Regions from separate parts of the Desulfotomaculum defluvii genome, predicted to be linked through region 1. Evidence: a T-box and tRNA genes for the amino acid it is inferred to sense, from the RefSeq annotation. Region 1 holds a T-box; the other regions hold tRNA genes.
What was found. The T-box of region 1 lies ahead of tyrS (tyrosine--tRNA ligase). A T-box ahead of a tRNA ligase gene usually reads a tRNA of that ligase, here a tRNA-Tyr.
Positions count from the first base shown of each region.

Region 1 (10,039 bases):
AAATTTTGGGCTATTCTGGCTAATTCTTGGACTGCACTTACCATCTGTTCTGTAGAAGAAGCAATTTGTTCTGAACTAGCAGATAACTGAGATGTTCCCACAGAGGCGTACTGGATATATTTGGTAATATCTTCAATCATAGAAACATTTTTTTTCATTATATCCATAATATTATTTATTGATAAACCAGCTTGTTCAGCTAATTTTACACCATCAGATATAGTTTTTATCGTTCTACTAGTATTGTTAACAGAGTCATCTACAGTGTTTGTTACATCTTTGATTAGGTTACCTATTTCTTTGGCAGCAGTACTAGATTGCTCTGCAAGTTTCCTAACCTCTTCTGCCACTACAGCAAAACCCCGTCCGTGTTCCCCTGCGCGTGCAGCCTCAATAGCAGCATTTAATGCCAATAAATTAGTCTGATCTGCAATATTAGTTATGGTTTCAGTAATATTTCCTATCTTAGCTGAAAGCCCACCCAAGACATCCATACTCTTACTGGTTTCAGCAGCAGTATGCGCAATCCCATTAATCATATTAATTGTGTTATTAACTGAAACATTTCCCTCTTGAGCGGTTAAATACATTTTTCTGGATTCATTCAAAGTTTGGTTAGATAAATCCATTGCTTGCTCGGCTTTAACTGCGACTTCATTCGTTGTACTGGCCGCTTCCTCTGTTGAAGCACTTATTTCTTGGCTACTTGCGGCGAGTTCTTGACTCTGGGCTGCTATATTAGTTCCGTAATCTACTACTTCACCAATTAATAACTTTAAGTTTTCAGACATCTTGTTGAAAGAAATAGCAAGTTGACCAAGTTCATCCCCCGAATCAATAGCAACTGATTCGGTAAAATCTCCTTTGGCCATGTTATCAGCAACTTGCGATAACTTAAGAACTGGTATTTTAATACTTCTTGTTAATAACAAACCCATGAATAATGCCATAACTGCGGACGATATCATGACACTTATTGCTATGATTCTGGATTTTTCCATCATACTATCAATTAGCTTATTCTCTTGTTTAATTAAGCTATCATTATTGTTGATAAGAACTTCAAGTGAGTCAGTTAACTTAGTAGCAACTGGTTCCAACTCTACCACTAAACTTGCGATTTTTAGATCATAAAGCTCCGTCGCAGCATCATCTTTACTCTCAAATGATTCATACCATTTTCCAACCAACACAATATACTCTTCGTTAATTCTTTTATCAAAAGCATTTATATCTTTGATTATATTATTAATCCTATCTACCTCTACCTTATCACTAATTTTGAGGAGTTTTTGTGAATGTTCCTTAATTTCGTTGATTTCATTTTTGTATGAGTCAATATATTCTTCCTCACCATATGCATAATAGCCTCTAAATGAAGCCATACCAATGCCAAAGTGCCCTTTAATTTCTCTAAGCAAATCTATTCTTTGGTTGTAAAGCTCGATTTTTTCAGTATTATAAGAGATTTGATTTAGCGTATAAATAGAATTGATTCCAATACCAACCAGAATAAATAGAGCTAATCCAAAACACAACGTAATTTTTGTACCAATTTTCATATTTCTAAATATACCCATATACCTAGCCCCCCTAATATTTCTTATAATCCAGGCCAAAAACTTCAGGGTAATGTTTTAAGTTTATGATCAAAATTGTCCCCATTAAAATAAAAACAAAATCCTCCATTCGTACTGATGAACCATCACATTATTCACTCTTTTTGGACATTAAATTAAGTTTATTTAACAATCATTTTTATTAATTATAAATGTATTGACAATCAAATTTAGTTCTTCGGCCAACTCTGCCATTGTACTAGCTGAGTTAGTTACTTGATGTATAATTGAACTTATTTGTTGGGTTGAACCGGCTAGATCTTGGGTACTCTTACTAATATGCTCCGACCCAACCGCAATTTCATCGATTCCCAATGCAGCCTGGGAAACCTCTTCGGTAATTTGTTCAAATGAAGATACAGTTTCTCTAACAGACACGGTAACAACTTGAACTTCAGCTTGACATTTCTCCATATCCCCCAATACTTTAGCAATGCGATTTTCTATATCATAAATAAGATCTTTAATTTCATTAGAAAACTGTGCAGATTTTTCTGCTAGTTTTCTTACCTCCTCAGCTACTACTGCAAAACCACGACCATCCTCCCCTGCCCGTGCAGCCTCAATTGCTGCGTTCAGTGCCAGTAAGTTTGTTTGGTCAGCAATTTGAGTGATAGCCTCAAGTATTCTACTAATGTTTTGTGAACGCTCATGTAATAAATCAACTGCTTTGGCCGAGTCGTTAACTACACTTCTTAGTATGTTCATTTTCTCAATAGCTTCTTTAGCTAATTGATTTCCTTTCTGAGCAATCATGTTTGTATGATTTATATTTTTAGCAGTTTGCTGTGAACCTAGCGCACCTTGTTCTGTAATAGCAGCTACTTGACTACTATCTGATGCAATTGTTTCAATAGTCGCGTTGGCTTCTTCGCTTGATGCTGCAAGTTCCTGGCTTTGACTTGTCAAAACAGTTGAATGTTCTTTTAATTTAGAAATAATATTTTTGAGATTGTCTATCATCATATTGAATGAATCTGCTAATTCCTTTAGTTCATTATTGTCTCTAACTGTAATTTTCTCTGTTAGGTTTCCTTGAGCTAATGTTTGGGAGCCAATAACAACATTATTTATAGGCGTTATAATTATTCTTTTAATTCTCCATCTAAGCAAAAGAAAGGAAAGTAGTAAGATGGGAAAACCAATCAATAACATCTGCTTTAGAGAGTTTAGGAGCATATCAATAATAAATTTCCTAGAAATGCCTACATATAGCATACCCACAACTTTACTACCACTATATAAAGGCATGTAAGCTGTTTGGTGTTTTATACCAACTACATCTGCCACTCCATAATAATTTTGCTTATTTTCTAGTACCTGTTTAACAACTTCAGGAGCAGCCTTAGTCCCTATTGCCCTCTTACCATTTTGTTTAACGTTTGTAGTTATTCTTGTGTCATTTAAGAAGATAGTACAAGTATCTCCTGTTTTCTTACCAATTTCGTCTACAAAGTTATTATTGCCGTTTAAAGCAACAGAACCTTTATATAGGGTTGTCCCCTTTACCATCCAGGGACCAGGATACATTTTTTCTAACAAAATTTCGGCAAATTGCAAGTCACCTTCTGCCTTTTGCAAAGCAAAGTTATCAGCACTGGCATATATTTGACGATATGCCAGAAAACCTGTAAAACTTAGAAATACTATTAAAATAAGTAAGATTGAACTAAGTATCTGGAAATTAACGGATATTATATGCCGATGTATTTTAGAATTTTCCCATATCATATTGTTTCTCCTCAACGATTATAAGATAGTTTTTAATATTCTATATATTTATAATAATATCCTACATAATTTAACAATTTAGTTTTAAATAAAGACATTAAAAGGACAAAAGTTTCTTAAAGTACTTAAGGAACTTTAAACTTAACGTAGAATGTAGTTCCCTTTGGACCGGAATTCACTTCAATTTTTGCATTATTCCTTTTGGCAATACTATAGCTTATAGCTAGTCCCAAACCAGTCCCATCAGGTTTTGTTGTTAAAAACGGAGTACCTAATTTCTCAAGAAGAGCAGGTTCTATACCTTTACCTTTATCCTGCACCAATAGAATTACCTCGTCTTGTTCGGTGTAAGTTTTTATGGTTATACATTCTCCAGGTGACATTGCCTCTAACCCATTTCTGACAAGATTTAATAAAAGCTGTCGAATTTCCTTTTCATTTAATAGTAACTCAGAAACAGCTCCTATCTCAATTTTTACATCTTTATTTAGGTTTGCGGCATCGGCTTTAATCAAGGGGTATATGGCTTCTACTATTAAATTAAGATTTTGGAGTTGTAAATTATCCGGTTTATTTTTAGCTAAGGATAAAAATTCAGAAATAATTGAATTAGCCCGATCAAGTTCACTTATCATAACATCGTGGTATTCCTTGTATTTAAGGTACTCTTTTTTACTTCCTAACATTTGTAAAAAACCACGAACAGTAGTCATAGGGTTTCTAATTTCATGAGCAATTCCCGCCGCCATTTCTCCAATAAGATTAAGTCGGTCAAGGCGGGATATTTCTTTTTGGTATGTTCTAATTTCTGTTACATCAAGTGTTGTTGATAATATACATTTCTCATCGTTAAGGGTAATTGCCACTCCAGATAGTAATACAAGAAATATTTCGCCCGATTTTTTACGTGCTCGAAATTCATGATTATGAGCAAAACCTTTTTTCTCAATGTCTTTTGTATACTTTTCACGTACGTCCAAATCTACCCATACTTTTAAATCTTGTTCGGAACGCCCTATAATCTCTTCCCTACCATAACCATACATTTTAATACAGCTCTCATTTATAGCAAAATATTTATCACTATCAATGGAATATATTGACATGGAAATAGGGCTATAATTAAAGGCTTTTGAAAATCTAGCTTCTGATAATCGTAAATTATCTTGCAAGAGTTTACGATCAGTAATATCACGAAAATAAACTGATATGCCACCCTGATAAGGATAAGCATTTACTTCTAACCATCTTTCGCCATACATGCCATAAACTTCGAAATAGGTAGCTACTCTTTCTGACATTGCTTTATTAAAATTACTGTATATAATGGTGTTTCTGGTCTTTGGAAATACATTCCAAAATATTTGATCTAAAAGTTGCTCCTTTGTTTTTTTGAAGTATCGTAGAGCTTCCCTATTTATGTAAGTTATCTTCCACTCGTTATCTAACGCAAAGAATGAATTTGTAATACTCTCAAGAATATCCGTTACTTGCTGATTTACTCTTTTTAATTCTTCCTCCATATTTTTTCGTTCAGTAATATCAAAGGCAATCTCCACTCGCACCAACCGACCATCAACCCATGTTATAGCTCTATCAATACATTGAAACCACCGATTACTTACAGTGTTTTTAAATTCCCAAATATAAGGTTCTTGTGATAACCCATTACGAAGAAGTAAATTATTGGTACAAAAAGCACAAGGTTCTGCCTGATCGGACTGTAACACTTGAAAACAAGGTTTACCTACAACTTCTGCTCCCAATCTATCTACCCCATATTTATTAATAAAAAACAATTCATAAGTTTCTATGTCAACAGCATAGACTAGCGCATCGATCGAATCAAATATTGTACTTAATTGTCTAAACTGATTTAAAAGTAATTCTTCAGCTCTTTTGCGTTCAGCTTTTCGATTGGTAATATCCCTAATAACAACTTGAATACATTTTTTACCTTGATAAGTTAATGAAACTGCTGTTGTTTCTACATCTATAATTGTTCCATCTGAACAAATCATTCTTTTTTCCAAAAAAGGTAAACTAATACCTTCCATGGCCAAATAATACCTTGTTTTAGAACCTTCTTGATAATCAGGATGAATAAATTCCAATAGGTTTTTACCATATACTTCTTCTGGTTCTTTGAAACCTAAAAGCTTTGCTCCCGCTACATTAGTAGCAATAATAACACCCTTATAATGGACAAAAATTGAATCTGGAGAGAGTTCAAAAAGTTTACGGTATCGTTCTTCACTTTCTTGTAAAGCTATCTCCATTCTTTTACGCTCTGAAATATCTCTGTAGTAGACAGATATTCCATCCTTAGAAGGGTATATGTGTATAGAAACCCACTCATTTGAATAAATACCTTTACCCTCTGTATGAACCACTAATCTGTCTTTCATAGCTTTAAAGAAGTCCTTTTGATATTCTGTACCAATATATTGAGGAAATTCTTCCCAAATATTTTTACCAATAACTTCTTGTTGTTTTCTTTTATAGGTACTTTCTGCCTTCTTATTAAAATATGTAAATCTCCATTCATTATCTAAAGTAAAAAAGGCATCACTAATGCTTTCAAGAATAGTATTTAGGTGATCGTTTGCTTTTTTAAGGTTTTCCTCTGCATTACATCCAAGGATAGTCTTACAAAATATAGGGTTAATGCGTTTTATTTTTCCATCAAGTCCAACTAATACAAATGCATCTGGGGACGGATCTATAAAATTAATGAGGTCATCTTTAGTTTGTTGGCAATTGTTAAATTTTATTTGTAATTGTTCATAAGATTTCCTCAGGTCTAGCAATTCAGCGATTATTTGTTCTTTTGATTTATCCTCAAAAGTCATTAAGTCAATCCCCCTATTCCTAAAGTATTAATTTTTAGGTAGCTGGTTTGAATATATTAACTTTAGAATACAATATCTTCATAATTATTACCTCGGGAATTTTGTCAAACTTTGGTATTTTTAAATGTTTATTGGTTGAGTTTGAGCTTTCTATAGCTGTTTCTCCGACCTTAACCTACTTTTCAAGATAAAAAAAGATGCGTTGCGAGAGAACTTCCGTCTTCTCAACCAACGCATCCCGGTCCAACTGAGCCTTTTGTTTCCGCAGTTCTTCATGCTTACAGGATATTTTTTATATTCCTTTGACAAACTGCGTCATTAATATTGATTCGTATCTGAAACTTTATAAGTTCTTTAGGATCATTATCTATGAAAAGTCATCGTAGCCTTATGGTAAGTTTTCTTTCCCTTGCGTATTTTGACGCCGTTTTTCAATTGTTCTGAAGTAATATTGTGATCGATGGATTTAACTTTAGCATCATCAATAAATACTCCACCCTGCTGAATCAGACGTCTTGCTTCACTCTTAGAAGATGTTATACCACACACCACCATCAAATCCAAAATACCGATAACACCATCGATTAGCTGCTCTTCTGCAATATCAGTAGTTGGCATGTCAGAATCATCTGTGCCACCTGCGAAGAGAGCGTGTGAAGCTTTCTTTGCCTTTTGGGCTTCTTCTTCACCGTGAACTAGCTTAGTTAATTCATAGGCTAGGATTTCCTTGGCTTCATTTAGCTGACTGCCTTCCCATTTATCCATTTTGTTAATCTGTTCAAGTGGCAAGAAGGTAAGCATACGTATACACTTAAGAACATCAGCATCGCCAATATTACGCCAATACTGGAAGAATTCAAAGGGTGAGGTTTTATTTGGGTCAAGCCAAACGGCTCCCTTTGCAGTTTTTCCCATCTTTTTACCTTCAGAATTCATTAGTAGTGTAATTGTCATGGCATATGCATCTTTGCCTAATTTACGTCGAATTAACTCTGTACCACCTAACATATTAGACCACTGGTCATCACCACCAAACTGCATATTACATCCATAATTTTTATATAGGTGATAAAAATCGTAGGACTGCATAATCATATAATTGAATTCTAAGAAAGACAGACCCTTTTCCATTCTCTGTTTATAACACTCTGCCCGTAACATATTATTTACAGAGAAGTGAGCTCCTACCTCACGAAGTAATTCAATGTAATTTAACTTCAATAGCCAATCTGCATTGTTAACCATGATTGCCTTATCAGCACCGAATTCAATGAATCTTTCCATCTGTTTCTTAAAGCAATCACAGTTATGTTGAATTATTTCGGGTGTCATCATAGAACGCAAATCCGTTCGACCAGATGGATCGCCAATATAACCTGTTCCCCCTCCTATCAGAACAACCGGTTTGTTTCCTGCCATCTGCAAGCGTTTCATAAGGCATAGTGCCATAAAATGACCAACATGCAAAGAGTCCGCAGTTGGATCAAACCCAATATAAAACGTTGCCTTACCACTATTGATAAGTTCTTTAATTTCTTCTTCGTCGGTAACCTGGGCAATCAAGCCACGAGCTACAAGTTCATCATAAATTTTCACTATAAAATCTCCTTTTCTAAATTTTTAAAAATAAAAATGCCCCCTGTTCCAATGGAACAGAGGGCAGAAACTGCGGTACCACCTCTGATTCGAGAATTCCTCACAGAATTCCCCTCAACAAGTGCAATTGCACTCACACGCTGTATCGGGCGTACCCGTCAAACCCTACTATCAATTCAGGCTGCGGCTCCAGGATGTATTCGAATCAGCCCGTCTGCAACCTCTCACCAACCGGATGCTCTCTGAATGACGTAAAACTGACCTACTTCTTCCTTTCATAGCTTCTGTATAATTCAATTTAATTAATTTTAGTTGAGAAAGCAATAAAAGTAAAGCTACAATTCGACACATATGTGACATTCCGTAGTTTTCTTTTAATTAGCAATGTGAAAATTCATTTCTAGAATGCTATGCCTGTCATTCATTTGATCGGCAGCTTCTTCACCCGGATGAAAGCACTGACTACAGACCCCTGTATCTCCTGTCGTTCTTCCTCCGAGGAATTAGGCAAAATCTGCTGGCCCTGGTCACCGGCGAAATCGTAGACTCGGGTCACCTGGATCTCGCTATCCACAAAGCCAGCAGCGGCCAGCTTCTCTCGGTACTCCTGTTCCTGCATGGCACCGGCAATACAACCGGCCCAAGCCAGTAAATCCTGCTGTAGTTTTTCCGGTAAGGGTCTGGTTAATACAATGTCAGACACCGCCAAGCGTCCACCAGGCTTTAATACCCGATAGGCCTCCCGCAAGGCCTGGTCTTTGTCTGCCGAAAGATTGATCACACAGTTGGAAATAATCACATCGATGCAGTTATCTGGCAGGGGGATTGCTTCCAGATGGCCCTTTAAAAACTCGACATTCGTAATACCAGCCTTTGCTTGGTTAGCCCTAGCTTCGGCCAGCATTTCATCGGTCATATCCAAGCCATAGGCCTTACCCGTGGGACCCACCCGGCGGGCTGACAGCAATACGTCTAAACCTGCTCCACTGCCTAAGTCCAGCACCACTTCACCTGGGTGTATCTCCGCCAGGGCCGTGGGGTTGCCACAACCAAAGGTATTGGCCACCAAATCCTCAGGCAGGCCTGCCACCTGCTCTGAGCTGTAAAGCCCACCGGTAATGGGGTTGGCCTGGTCTGCCGAACCACAGCAGCAACTACTGCCACCACAACAGCCACCGCTCTTTTGGGTAATGGCTCTGGCATAACTCTGCCGCACCATTTCCCGGATACTCTCATTCATTAAAAGGCCTCCTTCAAATCAATTTTTTTTGATTTATTTATCTAAAAAAATTTACTTCAAGGCAAAATCCTGGTCTAACTGCTCCATGAATTGTCTCAGGGTCTTGGTATTGATAAAATACATCTTCCACTTCCCCCTGGGTTCCTCGGTCACTAGCCCTGCCTCCACCAGTTCTTTCATATGATAGGACACCCTGGACTGGATAAGACCCAACTCTGTCATTAACTCACAATTACATAAACCTGGTCGCTGGTCTTCCACACCGGGTATGGGACAACAACCGGCCTTACTTTGGGCCAGCATCAGCATAATTTTATAACGAATCGGATCACTTAGTGCTTTGGCAATTTTCACATTGTTGTTCATAGCCCTATCATATCAAATTTTTTTGATGAAAAGCAAGGGCAAAAACAAAAACACCCCACAAAGTTGTGGAGTGCCTCACACTATTTTCTACTAGGACGGAAGGCGCTCATGGCTTCGCCCGCTTCTTTTGAAGAATTTAATTGGCCAATTCCAGCATCTCAATGACTTCCGGGTTGTCATGAAATTTAAATTCCTTTAGTGCAGAAAACTTAGGCCTTCCCGGTGCGAATAATCTCAGCAAATTCCCTCGGCAGGCCCACAGCCTCGATCTCCCTAGCTGTTTGTTCAAAATCATAGGATACCTGAATATACTCCATCTGCAAGCTTCCTTTGGTCGCAACCACCAGGGCATAGCCAACATTGGCATTGCCGTGTTTGGGCTTACCGGCACTACCTGCATTGATGACATGCCCACCAAACACCTGCTTATGATAGGGCAAATGGGTATGGCCACAAACCAACACATCACAATGATTCTCCGTTAAGAACTGCCTTAGGATTTCTTCGGAGGTATCTTCAAAAAGATATTCATTTAGCTGGCGAGGACTACCGTGCACCAACAAGAATTTCAACCCACCGGCGGTAAACTCCAAACGCTCTGGCAATTGCCTGAGCCACGCTTTATTTTCTTCGGA
Region 1 covers NZ_BAAHYV010000007.1:397,619-407,657, reverse strand. Annotated here, with positions in the region: gene ACYQ03_RS09030 (methyl-accepting chemotaxis protein) at 1-1,580, opposite strand, end outside; partial or broken gene ACYQ03_RS09025 (methyl-accepting chemotaxis protein) at 1,905-3,350, opposite strand; gene ACYQ03_RS09020 (PAS domain S-box protein) at 3,476-6,202, opposite strand; gene tyrS (tyrosine--tRNA ligase) at 6,566-7,798, opposite strand; T-box leader at 7,855-8,086, opposite strand; gene ACYQ03_RS09010 (arsenite methyltransferase) at 8,220-9,038, opposite strand; gene ACYQ03_RS09005 (ArsR/SmtB family transcription factor) at 9,090-9,404, opposite strand; gene ACYQ03_RS09000 (metallophosphoesterase family protein) at 9,614-10,039, opposite strand, start outside.

Region 2 (10,039 bases), 140 kb from region 1:
TTCGTAAGGTCTGCCTCGATAATCTTATAGCGGATGAAATTGTGCGTAAATCACCACGCATGAGAGTAATGGCTGCACTCTCAATGGCCACATCAGTGCCAGTACCGATGGCCATACCCACATCTGCAGTGGCCAGTGCCGGTGCATCATTAATTCCATCTCCCACCATAGCTACAACCTTCCCCTTATCCTTTAGGTTTTCAACCTCCTTGGCTTTATGCTCGGGTAATACCTCTGCAATTACATGTTCAATGCCAACTTGTCTAGCAATAGCCTCGGCTGTACGTCTTTGGTCTCCTGTAAGCATATAAACTTCCAGCCCCATTTCTTTTAATTCAACAATGGCCTCTTTGGCATTGTCCTTAATAGTATCCGCTACAGCTATTAATCCTGCTAGGGTATCACCCACCATAGCAAGCATGACGGTCTTCCCCTCTTCTTCCCATCGGCTTTTTTCTGTTTTAATAGGCAATAAATCTATGTTTAATGACTTGGCCAAATTTTCGTTTCCGATATACCAGCTCTCTTGTCCCAACTTAAAACGGATTCCCTTACCCGGAATAGCTGCAAATTCACTTGTTTCTATTAACAAAAGTTCTCGTTCTACCGCTTCCTTAATAATGGCTTGTCCCAAGGGGTGCTCAGATTTTTTCTCTCCCGAGGCAATTGCCTGTAAAACCTTATTCTCTGAAAAGGATGGTAACACAAACAAATTTGTTACAGAGGGCTCACCTTTGGTAATGGTACCGGTTTTATCCAGTACAATAGTATCCAATCGACCAGCCCTTTCTAGGTGCTCCCCACCCTTAATTAATATTCCTTTTTCCGCACCAACCCCAGTACCCACCATGATGGCGGTAGGAGTCGCCAGACCCAAGGCACAAGGACAGGCTATTACTAACACCGTAGTCATGTGGATAAGTGCCTCAGTAACACTGGCCCCGGTAAAATACCAACCCAAAAAAGTTAATACTGCAATGATAACCACCACTGGTACAAATATACCAGAAACCCTATCAGCCAATCTTTGAATGGGTGCCTTTGAGCCCTGGGCTGCTTCTACCATACGAATAATCTGTGCTAGGGTAGTATCTTTACCAACCTTAGTGGCACGGAAGGTAAAACTACCTTGTTTATTTACCGATGCACCCACAACATCGTCGTTAGGTCCCTTTTCCACAGGTATACTTTCACCGGTTAACATGGATTCATCAACACTGGATAACCCCTGGATCACCACACCATCCACTGGAATTCTTTCACCGGGTCGAACTAAGATTATATCCCCTACCTCGACTTCATCAATGGGTGTATCTATTTCCACCCCTTCCCGTACTACCCGGGCAGTCTTAGGTTGCAAACCCATTAATTTTTTAATAGCTTCTGAAGTTTTTCCTTTGGCCACAGCCTCTAGTAACTTTCCTAATAATATAAGAGTAATGACAATGGCAGCAGATTCAAAATACAGGGGATACCAGTCCATCAATATAGCGACTAGGCTATAAATATAGGCTACCGATGTACCCAATGCAACCAATACATCCATATTGGCACCACCAGTTTTCAAAGCGTGATAAGCACCTCGATAAAATTGCCAACCGGCATAAAACTGTACAGGTGTTGCTAAAGCCAGTTGAATCCAAGGATTAATCATATACTGATGCCAGCCTAGCACCTCGGCTACCATCATCCAAGCCAATGGCAGGGATAAAATCGTAGCCAAAGCAAATTTAAAGATTTGTTTACGAATTTCCCTTTGGCGTTCTGTTCCCTCCATATCTTGAGAAGCCTCACTGATCTTTTGTGCTCCATAACCAAGATTTTCTATTGTTTTGCGTATATCATTTACCTGAGTTAAACCTAAAATATATTTGACTCTTGCCTTACCAGTGGCAAGATTGACTGTTGCCTCTTGGACACCTGGTAAAGAATTTAGTTTTTTCTCTACTCTGGCAGAACAAGCAGCACAGGTCATGCCAGATATAGCCAAATCAACTGTCTCAACCGGCACATCGTAACCAAGATCCCGTACCTTTTGGATAATATCTGCAACTTTGGAATTGTTAGCATCGTAGGAAACTGTAGCCTTCTCTAAGGCCAGATTAACATTGGCGTCTAAGATACCGGGTACTTTTTTCAACCCTCGCTCTACCCGGGCAGAACAAGCGGCACAAGTCATACCGGACACTGGAAAATTACAATTACTTAATTTGGGTTCCATTTCTATCTCACCACCTAACTATCTCATCATCTTAAAGATTGTTTTTAGTACTTCATCGACTACTTTTTCATCACCCGCCTGAAGCTGCTCCTTGATGCAGGATTTCATATGCTTCTCCAATAACAATTTTGCTACTCCGTGCAAAGCTGAGTTGGCCGAAGATATCTGATTTAATATTTCATCACAATAAGCATGTCTTTCTATCATCCCTTTAATACCGCGTAATTGGCCCTCTATACGATTAATTCTATTTACAAGTTCTTTGATTGTTTTTTCATCATGATGACTAAGCTTACTATTATTTAGTTTTTCCTGACAATTTGAACATTTTACTTGTTCCTCGGTATCCATTTGTATCACCACCCTTTCTATTATAGTATACCCCCCTACCCTATTCGTCAATGTATGATAATAAAAAAAATAACACCGGATTATCCGGTGCAGTGCTTACTTAATATATTGTAATTCTTTAAGGCTTTTATATTTTCTTTTGTCCGTTTTAACTTCTTTCTTTTGTTCCTCATAGAGGAATAGGAAGGCATTTACTTCATCTTCAGACATTTTTTTATTTAATTGAAGATAATTCAAAAAACACATGAGCATGTCCTCGTTTTCACATAGTAATTCATGCAGTTTGTGCATACAAATGACCTCCATTTCTGTCAAAAAATTATCAACGTCATTTTATTACACAAATTCTACATTTCACAAGCATAATCCTTTTTTATTGATTAAATTTATATAATTCTTTAAAAATTTTTTGTTATATAAAAAAGAAGGCCGAAGCCTTCTTTTTTAAGTATTTTTAATTTATACTTTTTAGCTTGTATTTTAATATCTGCCAATTTCCCTAACCCAACCAAAGGGATCTTTCTCTCTACCATATTGAATATTCACCAGTTTATCATAAAGCCTTTGAGTGACAGGCCCAACTTGCTCATTGTTGATGAAATAGTCCTTTTCTTTATAATATAGAGAACCTACTGGAGAAATTACAGCAGCTGTACCAGAACCAAAGGCTTCAGTAATAGTACCTGAGTTAATACCCTCGATCACTTCGTCAATGCTTATTAATCTTTCTTCAGTTTCTAAACCTAAGTATTTAGCAAGCTCTAGTACAGAAGCGCGGGTAATTCCAGGTAAAATAGAACCAGTTAACATAGGGGTTACCAACTTATTGCCATAAACAAAAAACATATTCATGGCCCCGACTTCCTCTACATATTTCCGCTCACGGCCGTCCAACCATAACACCTGAGAGAATCCCTTTTGTTGAGCTTTGTGGCCCGCCATTAAACTGGCAGCATAATTACCACCGGTTTTAACGTCACCAACACCACCAATATTGGATCTTACAAATATGTCTTCAACATAAAGTTTAATTGGTTTAAACCCACCCTTATAATAGGCCCCAACGGGACTTATGATAATATAAAAAATATACTCTGAGGATGGATGAACTCCTAGAAATGCTTCCGTTGCAATCATAGTGGGTCGGATATACAGAGACGTCCCCGGTTGCTTGGGAAGCCACCTTTTTTCTGCCAATACCAGTTCAGTAATAGCCTGAATGATATCCTCTTCTGGTATGGTGGGCATAACTAAACGCTCCGCAGAACGATTCATCCTTTTAGCGTTTTGATCGGGCCTAAATAGAAGGATTCTACCATCCTCGGCAGCATATGCTTTCAAACCCTCAAAAATTTCTTGGGAATAGTGGAAAACGCAAGAAGATGGGTCAAGATTAAATGACCTATATCTTTCAATACGGGATTCATTCCATTCCTTATTTGCATAATGCATGGTAAACATACGATCAGTAAATATGCTACCAAATACCAGTTTAGATTCGTCTTCATAAAGAGGTTTTAATTCCTTTTCCCCTAGTTCCTCTAAGGCAATTTTCATCTTGTTCACTCTCCCGTTTTAACCAACCAATATATTAATTATATTAAACCATTCTTCCTGTGGGGGCAACTATCCTTTAAACATGGACTAATTAAATTTTTCACAAAGCAAGAAAGTGTCGCAAAACTACTTTTTTAAGTAGCTAGCGACACTTCTTCATTATATACATTTTCAGATATAACGCAAGTATACCCAAGATTGCCTTATAGCTCCTCTTCCAGTATCCTTTTATAAACTTCTCGCAGTTGATCAACCAGTTCTTTTAACAAAACCCCATCTTCATTTATGGCAGCCTTCTCAATAGCTGCCCCACTGATTGAGAATTCTGGAAAACCATAGGCCCCCCCTGAGCCCTTTAGGCCGTGCCCTATATAGCGAAGGGTAGGAAAATCATTGATCTCAGTAGCATTCCTTAGTTTCTCCATTTCCTCTCCCAGGTCTTGTAAATACCAAGGAATTAGAGATTCGATTCCTTTATCACATATTCTAGCCTTTTTTCCTGCATCTTCAGGTAAAAAAAGATGTTGTTTTATCGTATTAATAAGTTCATCTCGTTTTACTGGTTTTGCCAAATAACCGTTACACCCCGCAGAAATGCATTTTTCATAATCTCCTTTCATCGCATGGGCGGTAAGGGCAATAATTGGTAAATCTTTATATTTATCCTGTTTTCGAATAAGACAGGTCGCTTCATAGCCATCCATAATCGGCATTTGCATATCCATCAATATCAAATCAAACTCTTGCTGTTCTAACATTTTTAGGGCCAAAAGCCCATTCTCAACCACCGTTAACTTATAGTTATCTGCCAATATATGACCCACTAAATATTGATTAAAGGGATTGTCTTCCACTAATAATATGCTAATGTTTTCTACAATATGAATATCCTCATTTCTCTGTCTCGAGATAACCTTTTCTAAACGGGAGATTAAATTTTTATCTGAGATAGGTTTTTCGATAAATTCATCAGCCCCTAAGGAAAATGCTCTTTCCTTTTCTGGCATGACAGAACATATAACTATGGGAATTTGTCTCGTATCTTCAAAGGTTTGAATTCTTTGCAAAACTTCCCATCCTGTTAGATCTGGTAACAGGATATCAAGAATAATAACACAAGGCCGATATATTTTGGCCAATGTTATTGCCTCTTTACCTTGTTCTGTGCCAATAACAACATAACCCGCCTTTTCTAAATAATCATTGATCAATTGCCTGGTGTTACTATCATCTTCAACTACTAGCACCGTTCCCTTTTTCTTTTGAGTTCTTTTTTGTTTCAGCGGACTCTCCTTTTCTGTTATTTCAATCCTTTGCACCGGAATATAGAAGGAAAAAACTGATCCAGTATTTACTTCACTTTTCACACTAAGTTCTCCGCCCATTAGTTTGGTCAGACTCTTACAAATTGTTAATCCAAGACCAGTCCCACCATATTTTCGAGTAGTGGACCCATCTGCCTGGGTGAATGCCTCGAATATTAAGTCCAGCTTTTCCTGTGGTACTCCAATACCAGTATCCTCAACACTAAAATTTAATTTAATTCGGTTTTCAAAACCCATTAGCATTTCTGCGTCTACGGAAATCTTCACATAACCCTGGTGAGTAAATTTTGCAGCGTTGGATATAAGGTTATATAAAACTTGCCTTATTCTGGTGGCATCCCCCTTATAATGATCATGGAGATTTGGTGCAATATTTATTTTTATTTCTATATCTCTAGCCTGTAATCTAGATTCAATCACATTAACAGCCTCGTAAATTAGTTTACGCAAACTAAAATTTGTTTCTTCAATAACTAACTTACCTGATTCAATTTTTGAAAGATCTAAAATGTCATTAATAAGCTCCATTAACTGCTCCCCACACTGCTGAATAATCTTAATACTTTCATGTTGCTGAGGACTAAGGTTATGCTGAAGTAATACCTCTGCAAAACCAAGGATGCCATTCATAGGAGTTCTGATCTCATGACTCATATTTGCTAAAAATTGAGATTTCGCTTCGTTAGCCTTTTCCGCCTCCCGTAAGGCCAGTTCAGCTTGTCTCTTGGCTTTGACCACTTCGGTTACATCCACCACCATCAATAACACACCGTCGTAATTTTTATCACGATATACAGGCTGAATATTCATAATAACATCCTTTTCACCTAACCTTCTGGTTATGGAAATGGGAGTGTGGTATTGGTAGCGACTATACTGTGCTATAATATGCTGAACCTTTTCTTGTATTTCTCCATTATGCAGTTCTTCTAATTTCCTGCCAATAATATCTTCCCGGGTCAGCCCAGACATTAATAGGCATTGTTCATTTACCTCTGTAATGACCCCTTTAGCATCAGCCAAGACAATAGAAGCATTCATTATAGAAATAATTGCCCTCAGTTTGGCAGCTTCTCTTTCAGTTTCTTCCTTAGCTTGCTGAAGTTTTAATTGAGTAGCTTTATCAAAAGTAATATCATTAGCAGCCACATAAAAACCTATTATATTTCCTTTGGGTAACCGAATCGGATTGGCATGAACACTTAGGATCTTACCCCCTTGATATATTTCTCCTTTCCAGGAATCACCCCGGACTAAAGATAATAGTACTTTTTCACCACCGTTGTAAACTTCCTCAATGCCCAATCCTAATAATTGATCATGTTTATTAGTTAACAAGTTTACAGCGGCAGGGTTGGCATATATTAAATTCCCGGCCACATCAAAAATACTTACCGATTCTATGGAACTATTATTAGCATGCATGTGAAGTCTTAGATTCTGTTCCATTAAACTACGTTCTGTAATATCTACAAAAACCTGCACTCCACCTGCATATTTACCACTGATATCATGCAGAAAAGAACCACTGGTAAGAATTCGTCTGAGTCCATTGTTTGTCCTAATCTCCATTTTGACATCTTTATATGAAGCGCCACTTTTCATGGCTTGATATAAATGACACTTTTTAAAATCACAGTTGCAGCCCATTATTTGAGAACACATCTTACCCATGATATCCTCGGGATGCACATCAAAATACTTTGCAGCAGCTGTATTTATTTCGATAATTTTCATATCATAATCTACTACGAAAACACACTCTGTCATGCTTTCGAAAATAGTTCTTAATTTATTTTTCTCATTGGTTAACTTTCGATTAATTGTCTGTAACTCTATTAATCGAGACTCTGGTCCTTCACCAACCCACTCACTGCAAAAACCAATTTCAAAACGGTCGAAGAAGGTATTCAACATCTCTGAGGCTTTAAACTTTTCCGCTGTTGTCAGTTTACTTTCCCAAATCACATCCATGTAGGCCCGACGATAATATTTAAATAGCCCTAAAAACATTTTTAGTGTAATACCCCTGGCTCGGTGCAGTTTAGCACTTTCTATGCCAAAACTAGTCACTGGGTCCTCAGCAAATAGTTCTTCTGCATGGATCTGTTTAACATCGTAATTCTTCAAGTAATAAGACAATGCATCAATTATTTCATGTACCGAAAGCCGCCAGTCTCCTAGGCGTGTTGAACTATATCTGGTAAACCCGCTTAATTTTGCGTAATTTATTAAGTGTTGAATAATTTGGTCTTCTTTGTGGGCGAGTAATTCAACCAGTTTTTCTCTCACGCCACTACCTCCTACCGACTTTTAGATCAATGGTTTCATCAAGGATCATATCAAATTTATCTTGTTTTTACTTAACTTAAATCTTACAAAATCATTAAATTTTCGTATTACTTTTTGTTATATATCTAGGAAAGTGAAGAATGGTTTCCTTTGGTTCCTTTTTGCAAAAATTGTTACAAAAACTGCTTGCCTGCTTCATTATGTTTTGTTATAATAGGTTTCGTTGCTACACAATATTGTATGGCCCCTTGGTCAAGTGGTCTAAGACACCGCCCTTTCACGGCGGTAACACGGGTTCGAATCCCGTAGGGGTCACCATATTATGGAGGGGTTCCCGAGTGGCCAAAGGGAGCAGACTGTAAATCTGCCGGCGATCGCCTTCGAAGGTTCGAATCCTTCTCCCTCCACCATTATTGGGGCGTCGCCAAGCGGTAAGGCACCGGACTTTGACTCCGGCATTCGTTGGTTCGAATCCAGCCGCCCCAGCCATGAAATTAATGAAGATTTGCCGACGTCATAAGCGTCGGCTATTATTATGTCCTTTTATATGGACAATTTTTACTTCACATATAATAAAAAGGTGAGATTAACAACTCACCTTTTTAAAGTGGACCCTATGTCAAGGACAGTTTAAAAAAGAGAATTAGGCTGCTAAAAGCTGGTTCCTGTATTGTACAGGGGCCAGCTTTTTTAATCCCCATTGATATCTATGGTTGTTATAGTAATTGATATAGTGGTCAATTAGTTTTTCTACTTCTTGAAACGTATTACAGGTTCGATAATCAATTTCATCCTTCATGTGACCAAAGAAGGATTCTTGTGGAGCGTTGTCCCAACAGTTGCCACGCCTAGACATAGATTGGCCTAAACCATATTTCTTGAGAAGCCTCTGGAACGTTGGACTGGTATAATGGCATCCTTGATCGGAATGAACAAATGCTTCAGAATGCAGTAGTTCACTGTTATGATTTATCAAGTTTTCAATGGTTTTTGTGGCAATATCTAAGGTGATGCGCTCAGATACATGATAAGAAAGAATTTCATTTGTAGAAGCATCTTTAATTGTTGATAAATAGGCCATTTTAGATACACCAAATGGAAGATATGTAATATCAGTTAGAAGTACCTTTCCAGGAATACGCTGTTTGAATTGTCTATTTAAAAGATTGGGAACTACCCTATGTTCTTTTGTGGCTTTTGCCATCCGTCGGTAAGGATTAGCCTTCCTGATTGGACATTTAATATCATATTTACGCATGATTCTTTGTATCCGTTTTCTATTAAACACCAATTCGAATTCCTGTTCTAATACCATTTTTATTGAACGTGAGCCTTTCTTGTATCCATGCTTGTAATAGGCGTTAAGAATCATATCCCTTGCATGGAGGTCTTTTTCTTCCTGTAACTGTCGAGTTTCTTCAGACGACAAGTAATTGTAATACCCAGACCGTGAAACCCCCAACATATCACAGAAATACGATACCATACCCTTCATTTTATATTTTGAAATGGTGTCGTTAATTAACTGAAATATATCACTTGTTGCGAGACTTTTTCCTGTGTTTACCATCCTCCTTTCGATTTTGTCTAACTTTTTTAGCAGTTCTATTTGCTCCTCGAGTAACTTTATCTTTGCCTCCTGGCGGGTAATAATTTCTTCTTGTGAAAGTTCATTAATCCGTGGACGACCGGAATTTTCTGTACGAGTATCTCTTAGTCCTAAGATTCCATCTTCATTATAGGACCTAATCCATCTGTAAGCAGCCTGCTCATATCGTTTTACTCCAATAATATCAATATCGAATCCAGCATCCGTAAATATAGCTCGAGGCAACTTACCCTTCAAGTATTGGTCAATGAACAAACGCTTAAAATCATTGGTGTATGTGATGGAACGTTCAGAAACCTTAGCAACATAGGGGTTTGTCTCCAGTTTTTTGATGTCATCGGATGAAAATATAATTTTGCTCACTTTATCCTTCCTCCTGTTGCTATGATTGTACAAAAAAAGAACCCTATGGGTAAAACACTTTTTTTCAAGTGTTCATTCCATAGGGTCCATTTTATTTCAGCAAGACCCAGCTTTTATGCTTTTATTTTTACGTAGACGGCCTGTTTATCCCTCTAAGTCTTTGACTCTTTTTTATAGAGTTTACCCCGGTGTCCCAGGTATCATGGTAACCACCAGTTTTACTAACTAATGCTGATTCTCCAGTGGTTCCAGGATTTTTTCGAAAACCTTTTATCCTTTTAGACAATATAAACCCCTCCTCTTTGTGTTTTTTTATTTTCT
Region 2 covers NZ_BAAHYV010000007.1:538,339-548,377, reverse strand. Annotated here, with positions in the region: gene ACYQ03_RS09765 (heavy metal translocating P-type ATPase) at 1-2,221, opposite strand, end outside; gene ACYQ03_RS09760 (metal-sensitive transcriptional regulator) at 2,240-2,572, opposite strand; gene ACYQ03_RS09755 (hypothetical protein) at 2,669-2,863, opposite strand; gene ACYQ03_RS09750 (branched-chain amino acid aminotransferase) at 3,053-4,129, opposite strand; gene ACYQ03_RS09745 (PAS domain-containing hybrid sensor histidine kinase/response regulator) at 4,333-7,746, opposite strand; tRNA gene ACYQ03_RS09740 (tRNA-Glu) at 7,989-8,064, shown strand; tRNA gene ACYQ03_RS09735 (tRNA-Tyr) at 8,071-8,156, shown strand; tRNA gene ACYQ03_RS09730 (tRNA-Gln) at 8,161-8,235, shown strand; gene ACYQ03_RS09725 (IS3 family transposase) at 8,390-9,718, opposite strand; gene ACYQ03_RS09720 (hypothetical protein) at 9,846-10,004, opposite strand.
Region 2: it has a tRNA-Tyr gene. The T-box ahead of tyrS (tyrosine--tRNA ligase) is inferred to sense a tRNA for this amino acid. The anticodon was not compared.

Region 3 (10,039 bases), on a different contig from region 1:
AATGCTTTAACACCATTAGCATCAATTACTTTTCCTTCCAGAATACCAGCTTTAATCTCAACCCCTTGCTTGATTTCCTTGGCAAAATCACTAAGAATTTTAGCTGGAGCTACAGGGTCTTCGATTCCAAAGGCAAACACGGTGGGGCCTTCAAGATAAGGATCTAGTCCTTCAATGCCAGCTTCTTTAGCCGCAATACCAGCAATAGTATTTTTAGCTACTTTCATTTCACTACCAGCATTACGCAGGCGAGCACGTAGATCAGTAATTTTAGCTACTGGCACGCCACTAAAATCTGCCAAGATAGTTACCTGAGAGTTGGACATTTTTTCTTTAACCTGTTCTAACATCACTGCTTTTTGAGCTTTTGTACTCGGCAAGAGATACACCCCCTTCCGATTGATTTATTGAAAAACAAATGCGGGGATTTGGCATAGACACACACCGAAATCCCCGCAATACTTTATAAGTTTGCAGACAAGAACCCGGTCTCGGTTGGCGACATGTTTCATTAAGTCCCTAAGGACACCAACTGTCTACGACTGGAAAACCTTTTCAGTTGTAGGTACCGGGTATGTTACTAAAGTTTATTCGGGTTAATTCTAACGCCAGGTCCCATGGTTGAAGAAACTGTAATTGTTTTCATGTACTGACCCTTTGCAGAAGCCGGTTTAATACGCACTAAGGTATCGGCCAAGGTTTTAAAGTTTTCAACCAACTTTTGAGCATCAAAGGATGCTTTACCAATTGGCGCATGAATGATACCAATTTTATCAGTACGATAGGTAATCTTACCACCCTTGGCATCTTTAACAGCGTCACCCACTTCAAAGGTAACAGTACCAGTTTTGGGGTTAGGCATCAAGCCACGGGGACCCAATATACGTCCCAGACGACCAACAGTACCCATCATATCAGGAGTGGCAATAGCCACATCAAACCCAAGCCATCCGCCTTGGATTTTTTCCAATAAATCTTCAGCACCAACAAAATCTGCACCAGCTGCTTCAGCCTCTTTAGCCTTATCACCCTTAGCAAAAACCAATACTGTTTTAGTTTTACCAGTACCATGGGGTAAAACTACAGCACCCCTTAGTTGCTGGTCAGCGTGACGGGGGTCAACACCCAGGCGAAAAGCAACTTCTACAGTTTCATCAAACTTTGCCTTGGCAGTCTTTTTAACCAATTCAATGGCTTCAAGGGGCTCGTAAAGAGTATTTTTATCAAACTCTTTTTTAAGATCTTGAAGTCTTTTGCCTTCTTTCGGCATGAAAATTACCTCCTTTGTGGTACTAGCGGACTACATCCTCCCACCGGATGAAGTTATCCTTCTACAATTTCAATGCCCATACTACGGGCAGTTCCTTCTACCATACGCATAGCAGCTTCTACACTGGCAGCGTTTAGATCAGGCATCTTTAATTCGGCAATTTCTCTAACCTTAGAACGGTCAAGCTTGCCCACTTTCTTTTTGTTAGGTTCACCAGAAGCGGTCTCAATACCTAAAGCCTTCTTCAGCAATACTGCCGCAGGAGGAGTTTTAGTAATAAAGGTAAAGGACCGGTCTTCATATACAGTAATTTCAACCGGGATAATCAAGCCTGCCTGAGCAGCAGTTACTTCGTTATATTGTTTAACAAACCCCATAATATTAACCCCATGTTGACCTAAAGCAGGTCCTACCGGGGGTGCTGGGGTAGCTTTACCGGCCGGAATTTGCAATTTAATAATGGCAGCTACCTTTTTAGCCATTTCCAGTCCACCTCCTTACAACCTATTTCTTATTCTAATTTCTCAATCTGTGTAAAATCGAGTTCGATGGGAGTTTCACGTCCAAACATGGATACCATAACTTTAACTTTACCCTTGTCGGGGTAAATCTCTTCTATCACACCAACAAAATTCTCAAAGGGACCATCGGTTACCTTGACGTTTTCGCCAAGGCTTAAATCTATCTTGGCCTTTGGTTCCTCCATGCCCATCTGTTTAATGATAGCCTTAGCTTCATCCTCATTTAAAGGAATGGGTTTGGAACCACTGCCAACAAAGCCAGTAACACCAGGAGTGTTGCGAACAACATACCAGGAGTCATCGGTCATAATCATTTCTACCAGCACATAGCCTGGGAATACCTTTTTCTTCGAGAGTTTTTTCTTGCCATTTTTAATTTCAACTTCATCTTCCATGGGTACTAGAATACGAAAGATCTTGTCTTCCATATTCATTGATTCTATTCGCCTCTCCAAGTTAGCCTTAACCTTATTCTCATACCCGGAGTAAGTATGCACAACATACCACTGTTTACTCATTAACAGAAGGAACCCCTTTCCTCTGGGGTTCCCCACCCCCTCGCTTGACATTTAGGATATTATGGCCGAAACGCCTAAGCTGAGAAGCGAATCCAGCACCCAAATAACCACGGCAACCACAGCCACAGAAGCAAGTACTACACCAGTATACGTTATAACTTCCTTACGGGTGGGCCAGTGTACCTTTTTAAGTTCATTCTGAACCCCACGCAAATATTTGCTTACGCTGCCAGCCCGATCCGAAACTGAAGGCTTTTGTGCCTTAGACGGCTCTTTTTTTGCCACAGACTTTGCAGTATCCTTCGGGACCGCATCCTTTTTATTCTCAGCCCCGCTGGCTTCTTTGGTTGCCGTTGTTTCCTTGGCAGCGCTTGCCTTTTTATGATCCTTCTTTTGCACAGCCATCGAAAAACGCCACATCCTTAGTTTTTTGTTTTCACCAGTAGCGCCTTGAATAAAACCCCATTATGTAATGCGGTAATACAACTCTTGGGGCTAAAGTTGGCTCTAACTACTTGGTTTCTTTGTGTACGGTGTGTGTGTTACACCACTTGCAATATTTCTTCAGTTCAATCCGGTTAGGATCGTTCTTTTTATTCTTGTCAGTGGTGTAGTTGCGCCGTTTACATTCGGTGCAAGCCAGAGTTACGCCTACTCGCACTGTTGCCACCTCCCTAAAACGAAAAAAGACTTGGACCGATATTGTCTAGTATTATCTAGTAATATACGTGTCTAGTAATATACCTTAACAAATTTAACATAAGTGTTGTTGGATGTCAATAGTTATCCCGTGGCAATAAGCCACATTAGTATTCTGTCTCACTTGCTGGATTTATATACCACTTTGTCATTAGCCTTTAGCTTTTAGCTTTTAGTTGATAGCTGTTAGTATAGCATACTTAATGGCCATGGGCTTGGATGGGCCGCCCTCTGGTCGCCCGTTCCCCAGTTGCTCCATAGTTTTAAAATAGCCCAATCGTTCGACGGTCCAGGCACTTGCTCGCTTGTAAGGTCATTTTAGTTTGAAGTACTTTGCTACGGTAAGAGCCAGGCACCTGGGTTGTCTAAGGCCATCAAGATGACTTAAAAATCTTTTAGCTAACAGCCAATAGCTAAGAGCTAATGGCTAAAGCGGGGGAGTAGGATAACCCACTCCCCTTTAAAAGCTTTTTGTATTAACTTCTAATACCAGTTACAACGCCAGCACCTACGGTACGACCGCCCTCGCGGATAGCGAAGCGCAGACCTTCTTCAATGGCGATGGGTGTAATCAGATCTACATCTACTTTAATGTTGTCACCAGGCATTACCATTTCTACACCTTCGGGCAGTTGTACGATACCGGTAACGTCAGTGGTGCGGAAGTAAAACTGAGGACGATAGCCGTTGAAGAAAGGAGTATGACGGCCGCCTTCTTCTTTGGTCAGTACGTATACTTCAGCACTGTATTTGGTGTGGGGGTTAATGCTGCCGGGTTTAGCTAATACTTGACCACGCTCAATTTCCTTACGATCTACACCACGCAGCAGAGCACCAATGTTGTCTCCAGCCTGAGCAAAGTCCAGCAGCTTGCGGAACATTTCTACACCAGTTACAACAGTCTTACGAGGTTTCTCGTTCAGACCTACGATTTCAACTTCGTCTTGTACTTTTACTTGACCACGCTCTACACGACCGGTAGCAACGGTACCGCGACCAGTAATGGAGAACACGTCTTCTACGGGCATCAAGAACGGCTTATCTACAGCACGCTCAGGAGTAGGAATGTAAGCATCTACATTGTCCATTAACTCCCATACCTTGCCACACCATTCGCATTCACGCTTACCACAGCCACATTCCAGTGCTTTCAGACCGGAACCTGCTACAATGGGGGTGTCATCGCCAGGGAATTCATAGGAGCTCAGCAGTTCGCGAACTTCCATATCTACCAGTTCGAGCAGTTCAGCATCATCAACCATGTCGGCTTTGTTCAAGAATACTACGATGTAAGGAACACCAACCTGACGGGAGAGCAGAATGTGCTCACGGGTTTGGGGCATTGGGCCGTCAGCAGCGGATACAACCAAAATAGCTCCGTCCATTTGAGCAGCACCAGTGATCATATTTTTAACATAGTCAGCGTGACCAGGGCAGTCAACGTGTGCGTAGTGACGATTTGCAGTTTCATATTCTACGTGTGCAGTGTTAATAGTAATACCGCGTTCACGTTCTTCAGGAGCGTTATCAATTTCATCGTAACGTTTTACAGCAGCACCACCGGAAGTAGACAGTACCACGGTGATAGCAGCAGTCAGAGTGGTTTTACCATGGTCAACGTGACCAATGGTTCCGATGTTTACGTGGGGTTTAGTACGTTCATATTTTGCCTTAGCCATGCTTAAATTCTCCTCCTCCATTGTTCGGGATTTAGCAGAGATTCTTCCATCTCTAAAGTTATTTCCAAAATTATGCTCTTTTTATACCTTTCATATATATAACCCTATGTAAGCCATTTGCTATTTTCGATAATAATCGCAAAAATCCTTCTTTTTCTTATTAGAAAAAACTTAGCCAGCAATGCGACAGCGGGGACGGTTCTCGCTGTCGCATTGCTGGCTAAGTTTGCGCTTGAGTTGCATAATTTTGCGACAGGGAGAACCGTCCCCGCTGTCGCAAAATCAAAATAAAGAAGCCAGTCCATAGGACTGGCTTCTCTTGGTAGCGGTGACTGGATTTGAACCAGTGACACCACGGGTATGAACCGTGTGCTCTGACCATCTGAGCTACACCGCCATATTCTTTTGGAGCTGCTAACCGGGATTGAACCGGTGACCTTATCCTTACCAAGGATACGCTCTACCTACTGAGCTATAGCAGCATGTTGGTTGCGGGAGGAGGACTTGAACCTCCGACCTTCGGGTTATGAGCCCGACGAGCTACCAACTGCTCTATCCCGCGTCAGCATTAAACAGTTTACCACAATTAAATCACATACACAAGACTCAATTAGTAGGTATATGGTGGAGGGAGAAGGATTCGAACCTTCGAAGTCGTCTGACGGCAGATTTACAGTCTGCTCCCTTTGGCCGCTCGGGAACCCCTCCAAATTTTTAACTGGAGCCGACGATGGGACTCGAACCCGCAACCTGCTGATTACAAGTCAGCTGCTCTACCAATTGAGCTACGCCGGCACCGAACATTGATTATGATAACAGATGTACTTGGACATGTCAACACTTTATGAGATGTAATCGTTGGAAATATTAGATGTTTTTAACTATATTTTTTTTGGATTAAATAAAGGTATATTGGATATCGTGTAGAATTTTATCAACATTAGATAGATCAGTTAACTAGTTAAAGATCACGTTTCTCCAGATACCTCTCGAGTTTGCGTTTAACCCTTTGGAGTGCGTTATCGATAGACTTAACATGACGATTTAAATCCTCAGCAATCTCTTGGTAGGACTTCCCCTCGAGATATGACATGAGTACTTTCCACTCAAGAGAACTTAATATTTCTCCCATTTTCTCTTCAATGTCGTCGAATTCTTCCCTGCTGATAATTAGTTCTTCAGGGTCGGTGATTTTAGATCCAGATATCACATCAAGAAGTGTACGATCTGAATCCTCATCGTAAATAGGTTTGTTTAGAGAAACATAAGAATTCAATGGGATATGTTTTTGTCTGGTGGCAGTCTTAATGGCGGTAATAATCTGCCTAGTAATACATAATTCTGCAAAGGCACGAAATGATGATAGCTTGTCCATTCTAAAATCACGGATTGCTTTATAAAGCCCGATCATGCCTTCCTGAATAATGTCTTCCCTATCTGCACCGATAAGGAAATATGAGCGAGCTTTTGCACGCACAAAGTTTTTATATTTGTTAATTAAGAACTCCAGCGCCGCGTCATCACCTTCACGCGCAAACTCAACGACATCTTCATCTACCATTATATGATATCCGCCGGAAGTTTCTCTTTGTGCATTATGATTCAAAACTATCGCCCCCGTCTTCTCATCTTAGGAAAGCACCAAAACAGAAAAAAGCAATCAGAAAAGCCCTGCAAAACGAAAACCTGGGGTCTGATTTACAAGTCCTCATAATTAGTTAGTTAGCCTTCTTTAGTTACATGACTAATTATAGCTTATCCTAAAAAGAATCGTCAAGGTAAAATAAATCCAATAGGCACGGACTTTAGTTCTTTCTACGACGCCATTTTTCCAACATTAACCTAATATCTGCCGGGAGCTTGTCTGCCAAATACCCCTCGGTAGGATTAACTTTGTTAAATTTCTCTTGCCTCTGTTTATTTACCTTTTTTACCTGACTTCTGAATTCCTTAGGTGTTACTCTATAGGCACCTCGGCCAAAAATAATTTTTTGCTCATCCCAATCAGAGGTAACTACATACACATTTCCTTGTTTACCTAGGTCACCCACGATTCTCTCGATTAATGAATCTGCAGTTTCCCCTTCCATGGTATAATACACCTCTATACCATGGACTATTTCGTGGTGCTCAACTCCACTCTTAACCAAATGAGCGGCAAAAACCACTGTAACTGAACTACCCTCATATCCGGCAAAATTAGCAAGTGAATTAATCAATTGGTCTCGGCAATGATCTAAGCCATTTTCAAGCATCTTCTCAAATTCCGGCCAGGCGTAAATAACGTTATATCCGTCCACCAGAGAAAATTCTCGCATGGACTAATCTACCCTCTCTGGCGTACCACCTCATATATAAGTAATGCGGCTGCCACAGATGCGTTTAGTGATCCAACACGACCAACCATCGGCAAACGAACTAATATATCGCATCGTTCCTTTATTAACCTGCCCAGCCCTTTGCCCTCTCCCCCGATAACTAAAAGCAGCGGCCCAGTTAGTTTTGTTTCCCAATATGTCTCCGACCCATCCATATCTGCCCCAACAACCCAAAGTCCTTCATCTTTTAACTGTCGGATTGTTCGATCTAGATTAGTAACCCTAGCCACTGGAACATATTCTACCGCACCTGCAGAGGCCTTTGCCACTGTAGCTGTCAAGGGTACGGATCTTCTCTGAGGTATAATAACCCCATGGGCCCCCGCCGCATCAGCAGTTCTAATAATAGCTCCAAGATTATGTGGGTCATTTATTTCGTCAAGCATAATGATAAAAGGATCTTCACCCTTAGCTCTGGCCATTGCTAATATTTCATCTAAATCTACATATTCCTTGGCCGCGGTATAAGCAACCACTCCCTGGTGTGGCACGCCTGAATTCATTTTGTCCAGATGTTCCCTATCCACCAGTTGTATGGGAACATTATTCTCTTTTGCTAATCTTACAATCTCTGCCAGAGGACCGTTGCCGGCTCCCTTTGTCATAACTATTTTATTAATGGGTCGCCCTGCACGTAGAGCCTCCCTTACTGGGTTCCTGCCGGCAATGATTTCACTCATGCTAACGCCTCCACTGTTTCTGGATATAAGCTTCTTATTCAATCATGCTCTTGAGCCAAAAGGTCACGGCTAGTCCACCTAATGCAGCAACCATCCCTAATATAAGTAGTATTTTCTTACGGGTTACTACACCAATAACACCTAAAATCATAGCAACGCCCCAAAGGGTAAGGATAATAAAAGGACTCTTCATTAAATTCACGCTCCCTATTAATCTACCCCATACCTTTTACGGATTTCTGTTCTCTTGCCACAACTTAGTTTCCCTTCTGGACATGGCCCGACAAGGCATTCAGGACCAGCATCTGCAAATAGTAGCGGTGCCACTTCCTTAACTAGGCTAAGCATTTCTTCTGCCAGTTTCCGGATCTCCCACTGTGCCCTTTGGCAACAGCGAAGATTAAAAAAGTGTCTCAGTTCTCGAGCATTCATGGTGACAAAAATCTTTGTCTCAGCAGCATTGGGTAACACGAATCGAGCGTCTTCATAGGCACCTCGGCCACCACCCAACTTTTGAACCCAGCCATCATACCACGTTTGAATTTGGGTCATCTGCTCTTCAAACTCTGTTACGGCCTCTGGTCCTAAGGCCAAAATAGTTTCTGGAACAACAAAATCGAAGGTTCCTTGATTGTTTAGCGATCTAGTTTCACCTACATACCGTTGCGATTGCACACTGAAGCTTGCAATTCTATGCCTCGTTATCTGGGCTAAAAGACTCCGGGAAACACCCTCAATGCCAAAGGTAAAGCTAACGTGTTCGATGGTGCTGTAATGACCCATTTCCATCAGTTTTTTTATAAAAGACCGTTGGTCTGTCTCAGATACATCCTCCACTAGACCATCAATATTAGACGGAGAATAGCACAATCTAGCCGCCATGGCCACAACCTTTTCTGGATTGGGGGTATGCTCCAACAAACGTACTTTTAATGATACTTTACCCACTTATCTTCTCTCCCAAAAGTGAATTCTTTGGTACGGCACTTATTCTTTATGAAAATGTTAGAAAAAAAGTATAACTGTTATATTTAATTTAGTTCAATGGCGTTTATGGCAAGGTTAATAACCTCAAGCATTCTATCAGTATTACCCTGCAGATAAAGGTAACCAATCAGAGCCTCTAGGGCAGTGGCATGCCGATATTCCATAATATCGGCATTTTTAGGCAGAGTAGCTGACTTAGCATTTCTACCCCTTCTGACCACTGCAATCTCCTCCTCGGTTAAGTTCCCCTCCAATGCGAATAGTGCCTTAGCTTGGGAACCTGCCCGTACATAGCGAACAGCTTTTTTGTGAAGTTGATTGACTTTCACTGCCCCCTGACTTAGCAAATACTGACGAACAGCCAGTTCATATACGCTATCCCCAATATAAGCCAAGGCCAGACTGGGTAGTTGTACCGGATTTATTTTTTGACATTCTAAACATAGTTCTTTAAACAAATTTACCCCTGCTTTTTCCATCTAACTCCCTGGGGAGTATCTTCAAGTACTATCCCTAGCTCCTTCAAGCCATCTCGGATTGCATCAGCTGTAGACCAATCTTTTTTGGTTCGTGCTTCTTGTCTTATTTTTATGATAAGCTGAACCAACCCTTCTGTTAAGGCATTGTCGTTATTGTTCACTTCAAGAATAAGTCTGCCTGTCAATTTATCTTCTTTTAATATACCCAATACACTATTAAATTCTTTGATTAAATTGTGTGCTTGATCTAAAAATCCTTTGGCTTCGGGTGTTACTTTCCCATTGAGTTTGCCTATGTAGATGTTAACCTCCTTTGCTAAATCAAAGAGAACTGAAATGGCTAAGGCAGTATTAAAATCATCATCCATGGCTTTCTCAAATTCCAGTTTAAGTGCCTGAATTTTTTCTGCAAAATCTTCTATAGGCGTTGTTGAATTGGTAGCTTCATCAACTGGAAGATCCATAACCTCATAAAGCAGACGTATGGCTGTTTTAATACGTTCTAAACCTTTGCCAGACATGACCAGCTTTTCATCGTCAAAATCCAAAGGACTGCGATAATGGGTAGAAAGAAGATACCATCTTACCACATCGGCAGGGAACTTATCTAATATTTCTCTAACCAAAAAGAAATTGCCCAAGGATTTAGACATCTTTTCCTGATTCACAGTAATAAACCCATTATGCATCCAATACCTGGCAAAGGGCTGCTGGGAAGCTGCTTCAGATTGAGCAATTTCGTTCTCATGGTGGGGAAAAATTAAATCAAAGCCCCCGCCGTGGATATCAAAGCCATTTCCCAGGTATTTTTCCGCCATGGCTGAGCAT
Region 3 covers NZ_BAAHYV010000001.1:240,436-250,474, forward strand. Annotated here, with positions in the region: gene rplJ (50S ribosomal protein L10) at 1-380, opposite strand, end outside; gene rplA (50S ribosomal protein L1) at 581-1,270, opposite strand; gene rplK (50S ribosomal protein L11) at 1,324-1,752, opposite strand; gene nusG (transcription termination/antitermination protein NusG) at 1,782-2,309, opposite strand; gene secE (preprotein translocase subunit SecE) at 2,361-2,714, opposite strand; gene rpmG (50S ribosomal protein L33) at 2,821-2,970, opposite strand; gene tuf (elongation factor Tu) at 3,485-4,687, opposite strand; tRNA gene ACYQ03_RS01200 (tRNA-Met) at 5,008-5,084, opposite strand; tRNA gene ACYQ03_RS01205 (tRNA-Thr) at 5,094-5,169, opposite strand; tRNA gene ACYQ03_RS01210 (tRNA-Met) at 5,174-5,249, opposite strand; tRNA gene ACYQ03_RS01215 (tRNA-Tyr) at 5,310-5,395, opposite strand; tRNA gene ACYQ03_RS01220 (tRNA-Thr) at 5,407-5,482, opposite strand; gene sigH (RNA polymerase sporulation sigma factor SigH) at 5,649-6,293, opposite strand; gene ACYQ03_RS01230 (NYN domain-containing protein) at 6,493-7,005, opposite strand; gene rlmB (23S rRNA (guanosine(2251)-2'-O)-methyltransferase RlmB) at 7,014-7,745, opposite strand; gene ACYQ03_RS01240 (DNA repair protein) at 7,780-7,938, opposite strand; gene thyX (FAD-dependent thymidylate synthase) at 7,956-8,693, opposite strand; gene ACYQ03_RS01250 (Mini-ribonuclease 3) at 8,777-9,211, opposite strand; gene cysS (cysteine--tRNA ligase) at 9,193-10,039, opposite strand, start outside.
Region 3: it has a tRNA-Tyr gene. The T-box ahead of tyrS (tyrosine--tRNA ligase) is inferred to sense a tRNA for this amino acid. The anticodon was not compared.